Arachidicoccus terrestris: one gene and its partner. The protein of the gene in region 2 interacts with the protein of the main gene of each other region in a pairwise test. Links are inferred from orthologs where the notes say so. Each region holds a gene or a part of one and is shown on either strand. Other genes may lie near its edges.

Region 1 (5,248 bases), 3.5 Mb from region 2 along the record:
ACATATGGCGCCGCCACCCGGGTCTCCCCCAGAAATTTACCCGCTAGCTACGTGGTCTGGCTGGCCAGGAAAAATGACGGCCCTTTGCTCAATGTAAACGGGGTGATGGCCAGTGAAGTGCAGGCCAAGGATAATCTGCATAAATTGTTATTAGACCAGCCGGATCTGGCAGGAGCACTGGATAGTATACCTTTTACGACGCATGCTGTAAGAGGCTTGATTGCAGCCTATAACCGCAATGTAGATACAATCAAGTAAGGACACTCTACATTAATCAGTGGAATACTTTTTTTATTTTTAGGCATTATTTATTTTTGAGCAAATACGGGCGAAGAATGGAGATTTTTGAAGTGCATACGAAGGCGGATAAAAGGGATTTTTTGGAGATATCACCCAAGATAGGCCGTGCTTTTGCTCATTACGTGCAACCTTTGGATAAAGATATTGATGACGTCTTTAATCCTGCTAAGAATAAATGTTATGGGTTCGGGAAAGCCACCAGGTGGATCCTTAAAGATAACGGTAAGGTGATCGGCAGGATCGCTGCCTTTATCAATGACCAGTACCAAAATTTTGGAACAGATTATCCGACAGGTGGTATTGGCTTTTTTGAATGTATAGATTCGCAGAAAGCGGCAGATATGTTATTTGACCAGGCGGCCGGCTGGTTAAGAACAAGAGGAATGGAGGCGATGGATGGCCCCATTAATTTTGGAGACCGCGAACGCTGGTGGGGATTGATGATTGAGGGCTTTGATGCGGAACCCATTTATGGTATGGCCTTTAATCCTCCTTATTATCAACAGCTGTTTGAAAATTACGGGTTTCGCAATTTCTACAATCAGTATTATTTTGCCATGCTCATAACCGATGAACTGCCTGAAAAATATATTGAGCGGCATGCCAGGTTTAAAAATAAAAAGGATTACAGTGCACGTCATATCGATTTAAAGAATATTGAAAAGCATGCGGAGGAGTTTGCAACGGTATACAACGCGGCCTGGTCGCAGCATCATGAAGGCAAGACGATCACCAAAGAAGATATGATCCGTAATTTCAATGAAATGAAACCGATCATAGACGAAGAGATTATCTGGTTTGCCTATTATAGGGATGAACCTATTGCTATGTGGATCAACATACCGGATCTCAATGAATATTTTAAACATTTTAATGGGAAGTTTGGCCTGCTGCAGAAACTGCGGTTCCTATGGATGAAAAAAAAAGGTATCTGTGAACGCTTTACGGGTATTGCCTTTGGTGTGGTACCAAAGTACCAGGCGCTGGGGGTGGACGCTTTTATGATCACAGAAGGCTCGATCAGCATTCAGAAGAAACGTTCTTATGAGAAATACGAAATGGGCTGGACCGGTGACTGGAATCCCAGGATGCTGAATATCTACAAGGCGCTTGGCGGAAAACTCAGCAGACAGCTGGTCACCTACCGGTATATTTTTGATGAGAAACACCCTTTTGAAAGGCATCCTATCATTGATTATTCGGCTCAGGATGAGGGCAATAAAGCTTGATGTCATCCAATTATCATCATTATAACAATACATTAATATGCCTGCTCCAAGGATTTTACAAAAAAAGAAGACCATTGCTTTAGTTGCCCATGATCACAAGAAAGATGATCTGATTGCCTGGATCGGTGAAAACAAAGAAAAGCTGATCCCGCATCAGATGGTCGCTACCGGCACCACAGGTAAGTTGATTGAACAGCATCTAGGCGTGCCGGTACATAAAGTGCTGAGCGGCCCTTTAGGCGGTGATCAGCAGATCGGCTCCATGATCGCCAATGGCCAAATAGATATCGTGATTTTTTTCTGGGACCCTATGGAGGCGCAGCCGCATGACAGTGATGTAAAAGCGCTGTTGCGCCTGGGCGTTGTCTGGAATATTCCCATGGCCTGTTGTCCGGCAACAGCCGATTTTCTGATATCTTCTGCTTACATGGACAGCACTTATGAATGTAAGCAGACCGACTATACGGCTTATCTTAAAAGACGCATCGAACCCTAGTAGCCTTTAGTACGCATGACAAAAATTGGTTTATTATCTGATACGCATAGCTATCTGCCCGAAGCCGTATTCGAACATTTTGCCGATGTAGATGAGATCTGGCATGGAGGTGATGTGGGGGACTCGTCCGTGATCGATAGGCTGGAGGCGTTTAAACCCTTAAGGGGAGTGTATGGGAATATCGACGGTACTGCCATTCGCAGCCGTTTTCCCCTGGATAATCTATTTTATCTTGAAGACGTAAAAGTATTGATGCGCCATATTGGGGGGTATCCGGGCAGATATGCGCCTGGTGTAAGAGAGATCATTAAGAAGGAAAAGCCAGGGTTGTTTATCAGTGGTCATTCACATATTCTGAAGATCATGTATGATGAGAAGCTTCATTGCCTGCACATGAATCCGGGTGCCTGTGGCAAGCAAGGCTGGCATCAGGTGCAAACACTGATTAAGTTCCATATCAATGGTACGGATATCGCGGGATGTCAGGTTATTGAGCTCGGCAAGCGTTAGCTACGTGTGTTTTAAAGGGTATAAAAAACAAGCTGTTGGTTGTCAAAGGTTAAAGTTAGGCATTTGCAACGGCAATCCGTTTGGATTGTCAGAAAACGGTCAAGTTTTCCACATGGAATCGTTAAAAGGGTGGGCCAGCCAGTATTAATAGTTTACTTTTGAAACTGGCAGTTAAAACGATAGTAATTGCTCGAGTGAAACTATTTTATTCCACTTTAAAATCAAGTATTGACAATCATGATAGAAAATGCAACACTGACGCCAACAGATCATCATAGAAAAAAGCTGATAGAACCTACGGCAAATAAAGGAACAGCTGACAATAAAGACGAAGAGAAAGAATTACATGCGCTATGCAAACCCCGCTTAAGGGCCATTCATGACACGATGGATCTGCTGAGCGGTAAATGGAAAGTCGCTATTATTGGTTATTTACACACAATGGGTAAATGCCGTTTTATGCAGTTGCAGAGAAATATTGAAGGCATTGGTGCCAAAATGCTGTCCAAAGAATTAAAAGATCTGGAAATCAATGAACTGGTTACCCGTACTGTTTTGCATACCAGACCCGTAACCGTTGAGTACGAACTTACAGATTACGGAAAGACCCTGCAAAATATTATCAATGAATTATGCAGCTGGGGATTCAAGCACCGGGAAAGAATCCTGAAAAAACAAACCGAATGCAGTTGTGGTGAAGACCCTGAGTTTGGCTGTGAAGCGCCTAAAGCGACCAAGATCGCCGGATAAATTCCAGCCCCGGTAAATAAAGTAAATAAAAACGAGTCGGTATTGGAGGGACGCTTCCTGCCGGCTCGTTTTTATTTGATACCGTCTTTCACTAAATTATTAATGGGGAGGGGTCAGGGTTTTGCCCAGTTGGCTCAGTTTCTCAGCCGCCTGTTGAAGGGTTGCTTCTTTTTTGGCAAAACAAAAACGTATGAGTTTATGATCACCGAACTTTTCGCATAAAGAGGAGAGGGGGATCCCTGTGATGCCGGCTGCTTTGGTCAGCCAGACAGCGAAGTCCTTTTCTTTCATCTCACTAAAGCCCTCGTAACTGTATAACTGAAAATAGCTGCCTTCCACCGGAAAGGGTTTAAGGGGGCTACCCTTTAAGGCGTTCATTAAAAGATCTCTCTTCTTTTGCAGGGACCCGGCAAGTCTTAGGTAGGTATCCGGATCATGCATATATTCAGTGAGCGCGATCTGGACCGGAGAAAATGTACTGAAGGCATTGTTCTGATGCACTTTTCTGATTTCTGCCATTAACGGGGCGTCGGCCATAATATACCCCGTCTTCCAGCCGGTGCAATTAAACATCTTTCCAAAAGAGTGTACCGATATAGAACGTTCTCTTAAAAACGGAAAGCCTAATGGAGAATGATGAGGCTGGTCGTCAAAAATAACATGCTCATAAACCTCATCGCAGAGTACGATAATATTCGTGTCTTTTAATAATTCATGGAGCGCTTTTAATTGCGCTGACTTAAGCGTGGCGCCCGTTGGGTTATGTGGTGTATTGAGTATAATCATCCGGGTGGCTTTCGTTATATACCCTTTTAGTAGATCAATGTCCAGCTGGAAGTCGGGGTATTGCATGGGCACCGCAATGGGAATGCCGCCGACGGCGAGTATCGACGGGTGATAGCTGTCATAGGCCGGGTCAAAGTACAACACCTCGTCTTTTTGTCTGACAAAGGTGGAAATTACGGTAAAAAGTGCGTTGGTGGCCCCGGGCGTAATAGTGATTTCCGTCACAGGGTCAAATGACTGCCCTAGTTCGGCCTGGGCCTTTGCTGCTAACAGGTTTCTGAAGGCTTCGTAGCCGCTGGATGGCGCGTACTGATTATAGCCGTTTTCCATTGCTTTTGTGACTGCTTTAATCAGGAGCGGGTCCATGGGGTAATCCGGAAATCCCTGTCCCAGGTTTATGGCATTATTATCTATGGCCAGTTTGGACATTTCTGTAAAAATGCTGGTGGTCGTATGGGGAAATTTTGAATGTATAGTGATCATGATAAGGAAAAATATTTCATGGATGAGAATGATAGCCCCCGGGCAGAGCTGTTTGTCTGTCCTTTTTGCAAATTACAAAAAGGTCGCCATAACAGGTAAATTACAGCGACCTTTTTGTCATGAGGGAATAGCAGGTTAAAAACTAATGTTTATCAAACCAGAGTTTGGTAAACAAGTCATCAGTACCCTGGGCTGCCACTGCCGCCTTATAGGCCTTGCCATTTAATGTCTGCTCTGTTGAGGGATAAATAAAGCGTACCGGAATTTTATCTCCGTATTTGCCTGCAACAGCTGCCTGGAGCGTTGGATAATCCAGTCTGCGCCATTCGGCAAAGGCTTCCAGCCCTTCTCCGAATAGTGCGATCCATTTTTGGTCTCCAATGGATTTCTTGTAATTGGAGGCGTCATATTTAACGGAGGCCTGAGCAAGGTAGGCTCCAATCACTGCTGCGTCAGTGATGCCGTATTGCTTCAGGGAGGCGGTGATGGCTTCATTGTATAGCGTAGCCGGGTTTTCGGAACTGAAGCCCCTTGCTGCGGCTTCTGCTCTTAAGAAGAGTACTTCACTGTATGCCTGGATAACTGCCGGTGCATTATCTGCTGAAAAATATGTGCCGGGTTTAGAGGTGTTGGCCAGTCCCAGGCTGTTGGCGTCTGAGGTCGTTAAGCCGTTGGGAACACCTACATATTTGGT
Region 2 (9,182 bases):
TAATTGCTCTCCTTTCTTTTCTCATAATTGGTCGTGAACGGATTTTTGAAATCAGTGTGGCTCCAGAGGACAGCTGTTTCATTATTTATATAATTATTGATTTTTGATTTAAGGCTGGCGCCACCAAAAATAGTACGGTTGAATATGGCTGCCTGTTGTTCTATAGACCGCGGATAGGCGGTCGTGTCTGTCCCAAGTTGACTTTTGGTTATGCCTCCCGGTGTCTGATAATGCAGGTAACTGTAGAACCCGATCAAGTCAAGCTGTAACGCACCCGAGAGCTTAAATTGCGAGGAATAATTGACAATTGACCGCCCGGCCGTGTCCTGGGCCCTGTCTCCTTTGGAGTAAAAATGGCTTGCGCTGATATAGGTATGGCTCTTCTTACCGGAATGTTCCCAGCTGCCCGTAGGGTTAATGCGGCCGAAACTTCCCATTGTATACCCTAGTGTCAAGTTGTTTTGTGTAGAATCTTTAAATCCTGCCGGCGAATGCAATAACACCGCTCCGCCTGTTCCCGCTCCATATAAGCTGCCTGCAGGTCCTTTAATAATTTCTGCTGCGTGAATCTGTTCGGGACCGATGGATTGAAGGTAAGTATTGCCGCCGGCATCTGTCAACGGAATGCCGTCCAGATAGAATTTTATGCCTCTTACGCCGTACGGAGACCTCAGTAAACTGCCCCTGATGGAAAGCCTTAAACTTCCGGGAGATCTCTGCTCCAGTCTGACTCCCGGAGTGGTATTAAAGGCAGACACAAAAGAGCTGTTGTCAATAAACTGCAGATCCTCATTATTGAGGGAAAAGAGTGAGGCGGCCACGTCCAGGCCGTCGCCTCGCCCCTGAAATGCAGTGATCGTAACAGTTGATAAATTATGGGGAAGACTGTCTACACTGACTGAAGGCACATTTTTGGAGGTCGTATCCTTTTTAACTGGCATAGGCTGCGCTTTTGCATTAGCTATAGACAGCCCCGTGCTGACCAATAGTGTCAAAATTATACACCGGCTTACCGGTTTGTTGATGCACATTAATCTCTTACTTGGATTTCTTTCGTACCGCCCGCGATTTTTCATTATCCAAATTTAAACAACAGAGGATGATTCACAAGGCTTTTATGTAATTATATATCCGAGAACTCATGTACATATCTTCATTAAAAGATTGCTTTAAGCCGGAAAAAGAATATGCCTTTTGTCTCTCAATTTCAGGAACGCTTTGGGTAAACAGTCAATTAAGTCTTGAGCAATCAATGATTCAGCAGCTCCTTTTTTGATGTAGTAGTCTCCTGCCAGACCATGCAAATGCACACCCAGAATAGCCGCTTGCGTGGGTGGATACCCTTGTGCCATTAGTGCAGTAATAATACCTGTCAGAACATCGCCGCTCCCTGCAGTGGCCATTCCGGCATTGCCACTTAAGTTATAGTGAATATTTCCATCCGGCGTGCAGATAGCAGTTCGGTGCCCTTTAAGTACGATGACCAGATGCCATTGCTGTGCTTTCCTTTTTGCCAGTTCGACTTGCTCTAAAGAGTCTTTGCTATTACCGAATAGTCTTTGAAATTCGCCAGGATGCGGTGTTAAGATACTACTTGCCGGAATTAATGCTAAAATAGCTTCTGGATCTGTCGCAATAATATTCAATGCATCTGCATCCAATACTAATGCATCTTTTCTGGTTTTCAGGAAAGCCTTTAATGCGCTGACAGATTCAGGATGTGTATCCATTCCCGGGCCGATTCCATAAGTTGCTTTTCTGATGGGATCAATATCAGATACATAGCTATCGCCAGCTGGCTCAAACATGGCTTCAGGGGCGTTGATTTGCAGAATCTCGTAACCGCATTTGGGGGCCTGTATAAATACCTTTCCCACACCTGCCCGAAGCGCGGCCCTGGCGGAAAGAGAAATGGCTCCTATTTTGCCATAACTGCCACCTACTAAAACAACGGTGCCAAAATTTCCTTTGTGCCCGAATGAATGCTTTGATCTGGGCTGATAGAATTGAGCGGCTGCTTTTATATCAATAGCATAAATATTTGAACTTTCCTGTTGGGTAAAAGACGCACTTAGGCCAATGTCTAACAGGTGAACCTTCCCGGTATACTTTGCTGATTCAGGATGCAAAAAACTTCGCTTATATGCCTGAAAAGAGAGTGTATAGGCTGCCTGGATGATATTTAGGTTGTCGTCCTCTCCGGGCGGAAGGTGGTCAGGTGTTAATCCACTGGGTAAATCGATGGCAATAGTCGGTTTGTCTGCATTGGATAGGAATTTGATAAGTCTGTTAATCACTTCGTTGCTTTTACCGGGGTTATAGCCGGTGCCTAAAAGCGCATCGATTATGACCAGCGGTTTCGGCGTCTTTAAAGGAATTAATAGATCGGTTTTATCAAAAGCAACGATCGCGTTTTCTGCTGTTTTAGGGAACTCCCTGCTCAGATAGTTCCAATGATCCAGCGTTGCTTTCCGGAACTCCGCTGGCGGGTTGGAAAGTATAATTTTTACCTGATAGCCGGCATGTAATAAATTTCTGGCGATTACGATACCGTCTCCTCCATTGCCCCCTTTGCCGCAGACAATATAAAATTCGACTGACTGATCGAATTTCTTTTTAATCCAGCGAGCACAGGCGTCGCCCGCCCGCTGCATCAGCGTTGTTTGAACAATGTTTTCACCAGCCATCGTTGCCTCGTCCCATTTTTTAATTTGGCCGGCATTAAATATTTTCATGGCTTGCTGTTTAATATGAATAATTGGAGATCAGAGATGGAATCTTGCATCTGTTAACCGGTAAGGCCTATCTGAACGTGTATATCCGGATGGCTATTCAGGTAGTCAATCAGTTCATCATTCAGGCTGATTCCTTTATCCAGTGTATATAGGTTGACGGATGCCTGTTGCTCAAAGTCGATCACCTTGAATTTAAGGGTAGCGTTTCCGGGGTGTTTATTAATGTTCTCCTCTAGGAAATTGACCAGGTCATGAGTGACTTCTTTTAATGGCATCTCCATATCCAGCGATTTTGTGAGCGCTGATTTAAGGGACTCCATCAGGCTTATAGAAGATATCTTAAATTCATATTGGCCTGTGTTGAATCTTTGCTTAAAATGTCCGGTTATACTGAGCATAAGCCCTGGCTCGACAAAATTTTTGAAGTTGAGATAGTCTTCCCGCCAGAGCATAAGCTCTGTTTTGCCGGAATAATCCTCAAGAGCCAGTACGCCGAAGTCCATCCCCTTTTTTGTCTGCCGGTGTTGTGCGCCAACCACCATGCCAGCAATTCTGAAATTGACACCTGTTTTTGGATTGGCATCCATGCGCATGGCTTCAAAATCATTGAGTGGCATAATACCATAATGTTTCATTTCGAACCGGAAATTGTCTAATGGATGTCCACTGATATAAATACCCGTTACATCTTTTTCATGCTCTAATTTTTCAATTAATGACCACTTGTCACAAGGTAATATTTTCGGCGTAGCGATTTCCGGCATGGTGGCTTCACCAAATAAACTGCCCATGGAGCTTGTTTTACTGGTCTGAACCACGTTGCCAAATTTAATGATCCTTTCCAGGTTATTAACGACCTCCCCTGTCTGCACCGCAAAATATTGACCTCTGTGCAGGTCGGAGAAACAATCAAAGGCGCCTGCATATACCAGGCTTTCCAATGCTTTTTTATTGACAACTCTTTGATTAATGCGCTGGATAAAATCGAAGATATCTTTATAGGGGCCGTTTTGTGTTCTTTCCTCAATAACTCCGTCAATGGCGGCGTCTCCCATACCTTTCAAGCCGCCAAATCCAAAGCGGATCTCTCCGTTTTTATTTACGGCAAAGCCTTTTTGGGATTCATTAATATCGCATCCCAGAACACCAATGCCCATCCTTTTACATTCCTCCATAAAAAAGGTGATCTTGTCGATCGCACCCGCATGGTTGAGTACGGCGGCCATATATTCACTCGGATAGTGTGCTTTTAAATATGCTGTCTGATAAGCCACGAAAGCGTAACAGGTAGAATGTGATTTGTTGAAGGCATATTGCGCGAAAGCTTCCCAGTCTTTCCAGATTTTGTCTAATTTGTCCTTGGGATGTCCTTTTTTGGAAGCCCCTTCAACAAACTGCGCTTTCATTTTGTCCAGAACAGAAATCTGCTTTTTACCCATGGCTTTACGCAGAACATCTGCATCCCCTTTAGAGAAGCCGGCCAGTTTCTGGGAGAGCAGCATTACCTGTTCCTGATAGACAGTAATGCCATACGTATCGGCCAGATATTCTTCCATCTCAGGGAGATCATAAGTGATTTCCTGTTCTCCATGTTTACGTTTGATGAAATCCGGTATATAGGCAATCGGACCCGGACGGTATAAGGCATTCATCGCGATCAGGTCGGCGAAAACGTCCGGTTTAAGCTCCCGGAGATTCTTTTGCATGCCGGCACTTTCAAATTGGAAGATAGCATTGGTCTCCCCTTTCTGGAAAATCTCAAATGTCTTCTCGTCATCCAGCGGAATATAATCAATTTCAATATCTCTATCATAATTCTGCTTGATCAGGTTTAAAGCAGTCTTAATGATGGACAGGTTTTTAAGGCCCAGGAAGTCCATCTTAATAACCCCGGCGGATTCAATACTACTTCCTTCGATCTGTGTTACCCATAGGTCGGAATCTTTGGCTACGGATACAGGAATCAACTCTGTCAGATCTTTTGGTGCAATAATGATACCTGCCGCATGGATGCCTGTATTACGTACACTTCCTTCCAACCTTTCAGCTTCATGTAATACTTGTGCCCTTAAATCATCACCGTTATATATCTCCCGGATCTTTTTGATATTCTCGATATCTTCCGGTGCATATCCTTCTTTTTCTGCGAGTGATTTTTGTCCATCCTTTGCTTCTGCTGCAGTGATCGGCGCCTTTAGAACACGACTGAGCTTGGTGCCGGGTTTATCAGGCACCAACTTTGCCAGCGTATTGGATTCAGCAAGCGGGAGATCCAACACTCTGGCGACGTCCTTGATAGACATTTTGGCTGCCATTGTACCATAAGTAATAATCTGAGCTACCTGTTGTTTAGAGTATTTCTCTACGACATAGTTGATTACTTTCTGTCTGCCCTCATCATCAAAATCAGTATCGATATCCGGCATGGATTTACGATCCGGATTTAAAAAACGCTCAAAAAGAAGATTATATTTGATCGGATCTATATTGGTAATGCCAATACAAAACGCGACCACACTGCCAGCAGCAGAGCCACGGCCGGGGCCGATAAATACGCCCAGGTCTCTGCCTGCTTTGATAAAATCACTTACGATTAAGAAGTAACCCGCAAATCCCATTGTTTTAATCGTAAATAATTCAAAATCGAGCCGCTCACGGATTTCCTCGGTAATCTCGCTGTAACGTTGTCTGGCTCCTTCATAGGTAAGATAATGCAGATAGTTCCACTGATTAATATTACTGTCCTGTGTTGTTTTAAACTCTTCCGGAATGGGGAACGCCGGAAGCAGAATATCTTTTTTAAGATTTAGCACTTCAATTTTATCCACAATGCCCTGGGTATTCTCCAGTGACTGAGGGATGTCCTTAAAGACCTGCTCCATTTCTGCAGTTGTCTTAAAATAAAACTGGTCATTGGGAAATTTAAATCTTCTGTTTTTAATGATAGCGTCATCATTGACAAAGTCATCGAACCCCGGCGTGGTTTGCTTTTCTCCTGTATTAATACAAAGCAGAATATCGTGGGCATTGGCGTCTTCCTGATTGGTATAGTGGCTGTCATTAGTACAGATGACCGGTACGTTGTATTTTTTAGCCAGTTTCAGCAATACCAGGTTTACTTTATCCTGTTCAGGTATGTTGTGACGTTGCAGCTCTACATAGTAATCATCACCAAATAGGTCCAGCCACCATTTAAACTCCTTCTCGCCTTCTTCTTCTCCACCGGTCAAAATAGCCTGAGGCACGGAAGCGCCCAGGCAGCAAGTAGTGGCAATTAATCCCTCATGATGTTTCGCGATCAGACTTTTATCGACCCTGGGATACTTGCCGTACAACCCCTCAATAAAGCCCATAGAAGTGATTTTGATCAGGTTGCGATAACCCAGATCATTTTTGGCCAGTAGAATCTGGTGATAACGGCGGTCCTTCTTTTCTTTCGTAAAAGTCTTCTGGAACCGGTCTTCCACAACATAGAGTTCACAACCTACAATCGGTTTGATTTTTGGGGTTACAATGTCTTTCCCGTTGGCATCCTTTCCAATGACTTTTGTATTGTTCCAGGCCTGGGCGACGAACTCAAAAGCACCGAACATGTTCCCATGATCGGTGAGCGCCAATGCTTTCATGCCGTCAGACTCCGCTTTTTTATAGAGATGTCCGATTGAGGCGGCTCCATCTAATAGAGAATATTGAGAATGAACATGTAAGTGCGAAAATTGAGGCATAATGGGATGATATCTAACGGTTGATTATTATAATATTTTTCCAGGCACAAATTTCGCCAAAAATTAAGGAACAAAAAAGCCAAATGTCCGATTGGGGAAAACTAATTGACGATTTATATTATTATATAATTTATGTGTATTGCATATACAATCAATATAATGCATCCATTCTGAACAACTTTTTGTAAATGGCGCTAAACAGATTCTGGCCAGATATCTCAATTATGATGCATCTTCAAGAATTCTGAAGGGCACATCCAAAGATGCGATTTCCAAAACAAAGTTAATGACGTAATTCTAAAATGTGCTGACATAGCCGTCAAAACTGCAGATCAGTTTATCAAGTTGATGCAACCCTGGCTAAATGCCCAAAAAACGGTATCTATTGAACTTATTGGCAACCAGCAACCGATAGTACTAAAAATTAAGTCCTGATGACTATTTCACTTGAACCTGATGTGACTGACCGTCGTCTACCATTGAGATATAGGGTTCCTCTTGTTGAACACCATCGACAATATAGGTGCTTGGTATATCGCTGCCGGGGAATATTTCTATATGGTAGAGGGTTGCCTCTCCAAATCTATAATCTACTGTATAACGTTTCCAATTTTCCGGTGTACAGGGTTTAAAGGAAAGCTTGTTGCCACTGCGTCGTATGCCCAGAATGAAACGGAACATAAATTGTTGCATCCAGCCGGCAGAGCCGGTGTACCAAGTCCACCCACCTCTCCCCTTATGCTGCGGAGAATTGTATACATCTGCAGCCATTACATAGGGCTCTACTTTATATGTTTCAAGAGCTTGCCTGGTGAGCGTATGAGAAACCGGGTTGATCATGGAAAACAGCTCCCAGACTTTATTTCTTTGTCCCATTTCTGCAAAGGCCATCATCGCCCAGACTGCTGCATGGGTGTATTGGCCACCATTTTCCCTTACGCCCGGCGCATATCCTTTGATGTACCCCGGGTTTAAATCAGATTTATCAAATGCAGGATCCAGTAGCAGAATGATGCCTTCTTTGGGCCGGACAAGGTGCTCATTTAAAGATGTCAGCGCCCTTTGTTTTTTGTCGTCGTCCCCCGCTCCAGACAGTATAGACCAGCTTTGTGCGATGGAATCGATCCGGCATTCTGTATTTTGTCTAGAGCCGAGTGGTGTGCCATCGTCAAAATAAGCCCGACGATACCAATCTCCGTCCCAACCGTATTTATTGAGGTTGTCTTTTAATCTTTCTGCTTGCTCCAGATATCTGACTGCTGTTTCATGATCCATTACTCTTGATGCGATTTCCTTAAATTGCATGAGTACGCTATATAGGAAAAAGCCCAGCCATATGCTTTCGCCTTTGCCTTTCTCTCCTACTTTATCCATGCCATCATTCCAGTCACCGGTACCCATCAGCGGTAATCCGTGCTCTCCCATTCTAAGTCCATGGTCGATGGCTTTTAAAGCGTGCTGATACAGGCTTTCTGTTTCTTCTGTCACAATAGGTAGATCATAGTAGGAGTCCTCGTTCTCATTAAGAGGTCTACCGTCTAAGTAGCTGGCCTGTACATCCAAAACTGCTTCGTCACCTGTTGTAAATATATATTGGGCCAGCACAAATGGCAGCCATAAATAATCATCCGAACAATGTGTCCTGACGCCCCTGCCAGTAGGCGGATGCCACCAGTGTTGAACATCTCCCTGTCTAAATTGTCTGGAGGCGGATAACAGGAGCTGATTTCTGGCAATATCGGGTCTGGTTGCCATTAGGGCCATGACATCTTGTAATTGGTCTCTGAAGCCAAATGCTCCTCCTGATTGATAATAACCACTTCTGCCCCATATTCTGCAGCTTAATGTCTGGTAGATCAGCCAGCCCCCAGCCAGAAAATTAAGCGCAGAGTCAGGCGTTTTTATGCTGGTCTGCCCCAGGATCTGATTCCACTGTTCATGCACCTGACTGAGTGCCCGGGATGGGAATTCGACCTCATTGGACTTTCCGATCAGCTCAATTGCATTGGCTTTATCCTGTCCGCAACCCAACCTGAAATTCACTTCGGTTTGCTGATCTGTATATAATTGTAGTTGTATCTGGATTGCAGCACATGGATCGAGCGCGGCGCCGGTCTTGCCAGATAGTCGGGTACGTTTCATACCCGCTGGTGTACGCATTGAACCAGACCGGCCGATGAATGCCTCTCTGTCTGCTGTAAGGCTGTAGTCAATTCCTGATACTGCGTAAAAGCAGACGTTGCCCGGGTAGCTTCCGCTATAACGGTTGTATGCAAGGATTGCGGCCTCATCTGGCACCTTTTCCGTGACAATATATGGTGTCGTTTTGCCAGACTGGTCCCCTAATATCCATTGTACATATCCCGTTATGGAGATCTTTCTTCCTCTGCCGCTGATATTATGGAGTTTCAACCATTGATAACGAACAGGCAGCGTCACATCTACAAATATCCATAATTCACTGTGAATACCATTTTCGGTATGCTCAAAGACGCTGTATCCAAACCCGTGCCGGGTAATAAAATCCCCCTTGGTTATTGTGGGTAATGGTGTAGGCGACCAGAAGGCGCCAGTCTCATCATCCCTTATATAAATAGCTTCTCCGCAATTGTCTTGAATCGGATCGTTTTTCCAGGGTGTGAGTCGGTATTCATGCGCATTGCCGCACCATGTATAACTGCTGCCGCTTTCAGTAATGACCATACCCAGTTCTGGATTTGCG

The links. The genes of interacting proteins can lie anywhere in the genome.
Region 1: the proteins of dnaE (region 2) and K9M52_RS01760 interact in binary tests that used the Escherichia coli proteins (3 or more experiments, as listed by UniProt). The link is inferred for Arachidicoccus terrestris from one-to-one orthologs.

The regions. Positions count from the first base shown.
Region 1 is NZ_CP083387.1:456,761-462,008, reverse strand. Bases 2,470-5,248 are described here. They hold K9M52_RS01760 (methionine aminotransferase), read right to left. Parts: upstream 4,555-5,248; coding sequence 3,385-4,554; downstream 2,470-3,384. Other genes in these bases: K9M52_RS01755 (SusD/RagB family nutrient-binding outer membrane lipoprotein), read right to left, coding at 4,697-5,248; K9M52_RS01765 (winged helix-turn-helix transcriptional regulator), read left to right, coding at 2,773-3,285; K9M52_RS01770 (metallophosphoesterase family protein), read left to right, coding at 2,470-2,535. In the rest of the region: K9M52_RS01785 (hypothetical protein), read left to right, coding at 1-258; K9M52_RS01780 (hypothetical protein), read left to right, coding at 336-1,529; K9M52_RS01775 (methylglyoxal synthase), read left to right, coding at 1,567-2,025; more of K9M52_RS01770, read left to right, coding at 2,041-2,469. UniProt on the Escherichia coli protein: Shows aminotransferase activity with methionine and histidine as substrates, and to a lesser extent also with phenylalanine.
Region 2 is NZ_CP083387.1:3,990,593-3,999,774, forward strand. What follows is about bases 2,589-6,832. They hold dnaE (DNA polymerase III subunit alpha), read right to left. Parts: upstream 6,461-6,832; coding sequence 2,789-6,460; downstream 2,589-2,788. Other genes in these bases: K9M52_RS15640 (NAD(P)H-hydrate dehydratase), read right to left, coding at 2,589-2,735. Also shown: K9M52_RS15635 (TonB-dependent receptor), read right to left, coding at 1-941; more of K9M52_RS15640, read right to left, coding at 1,170-2,588; K9M52_RS15650 (glycoside hydrolase family 94 protein), read right to left, coding at 6,899-9,182. UniProt on the Escherichia coli protein: DNA polymerase III is a complex, multichain enzyme responsible for most of the replicative synthesis in bacteria. This DNA polymerase also exhibits 3' to 5' exonuclease activity. The alpha chain is the DNA polymerase catalytic subunit.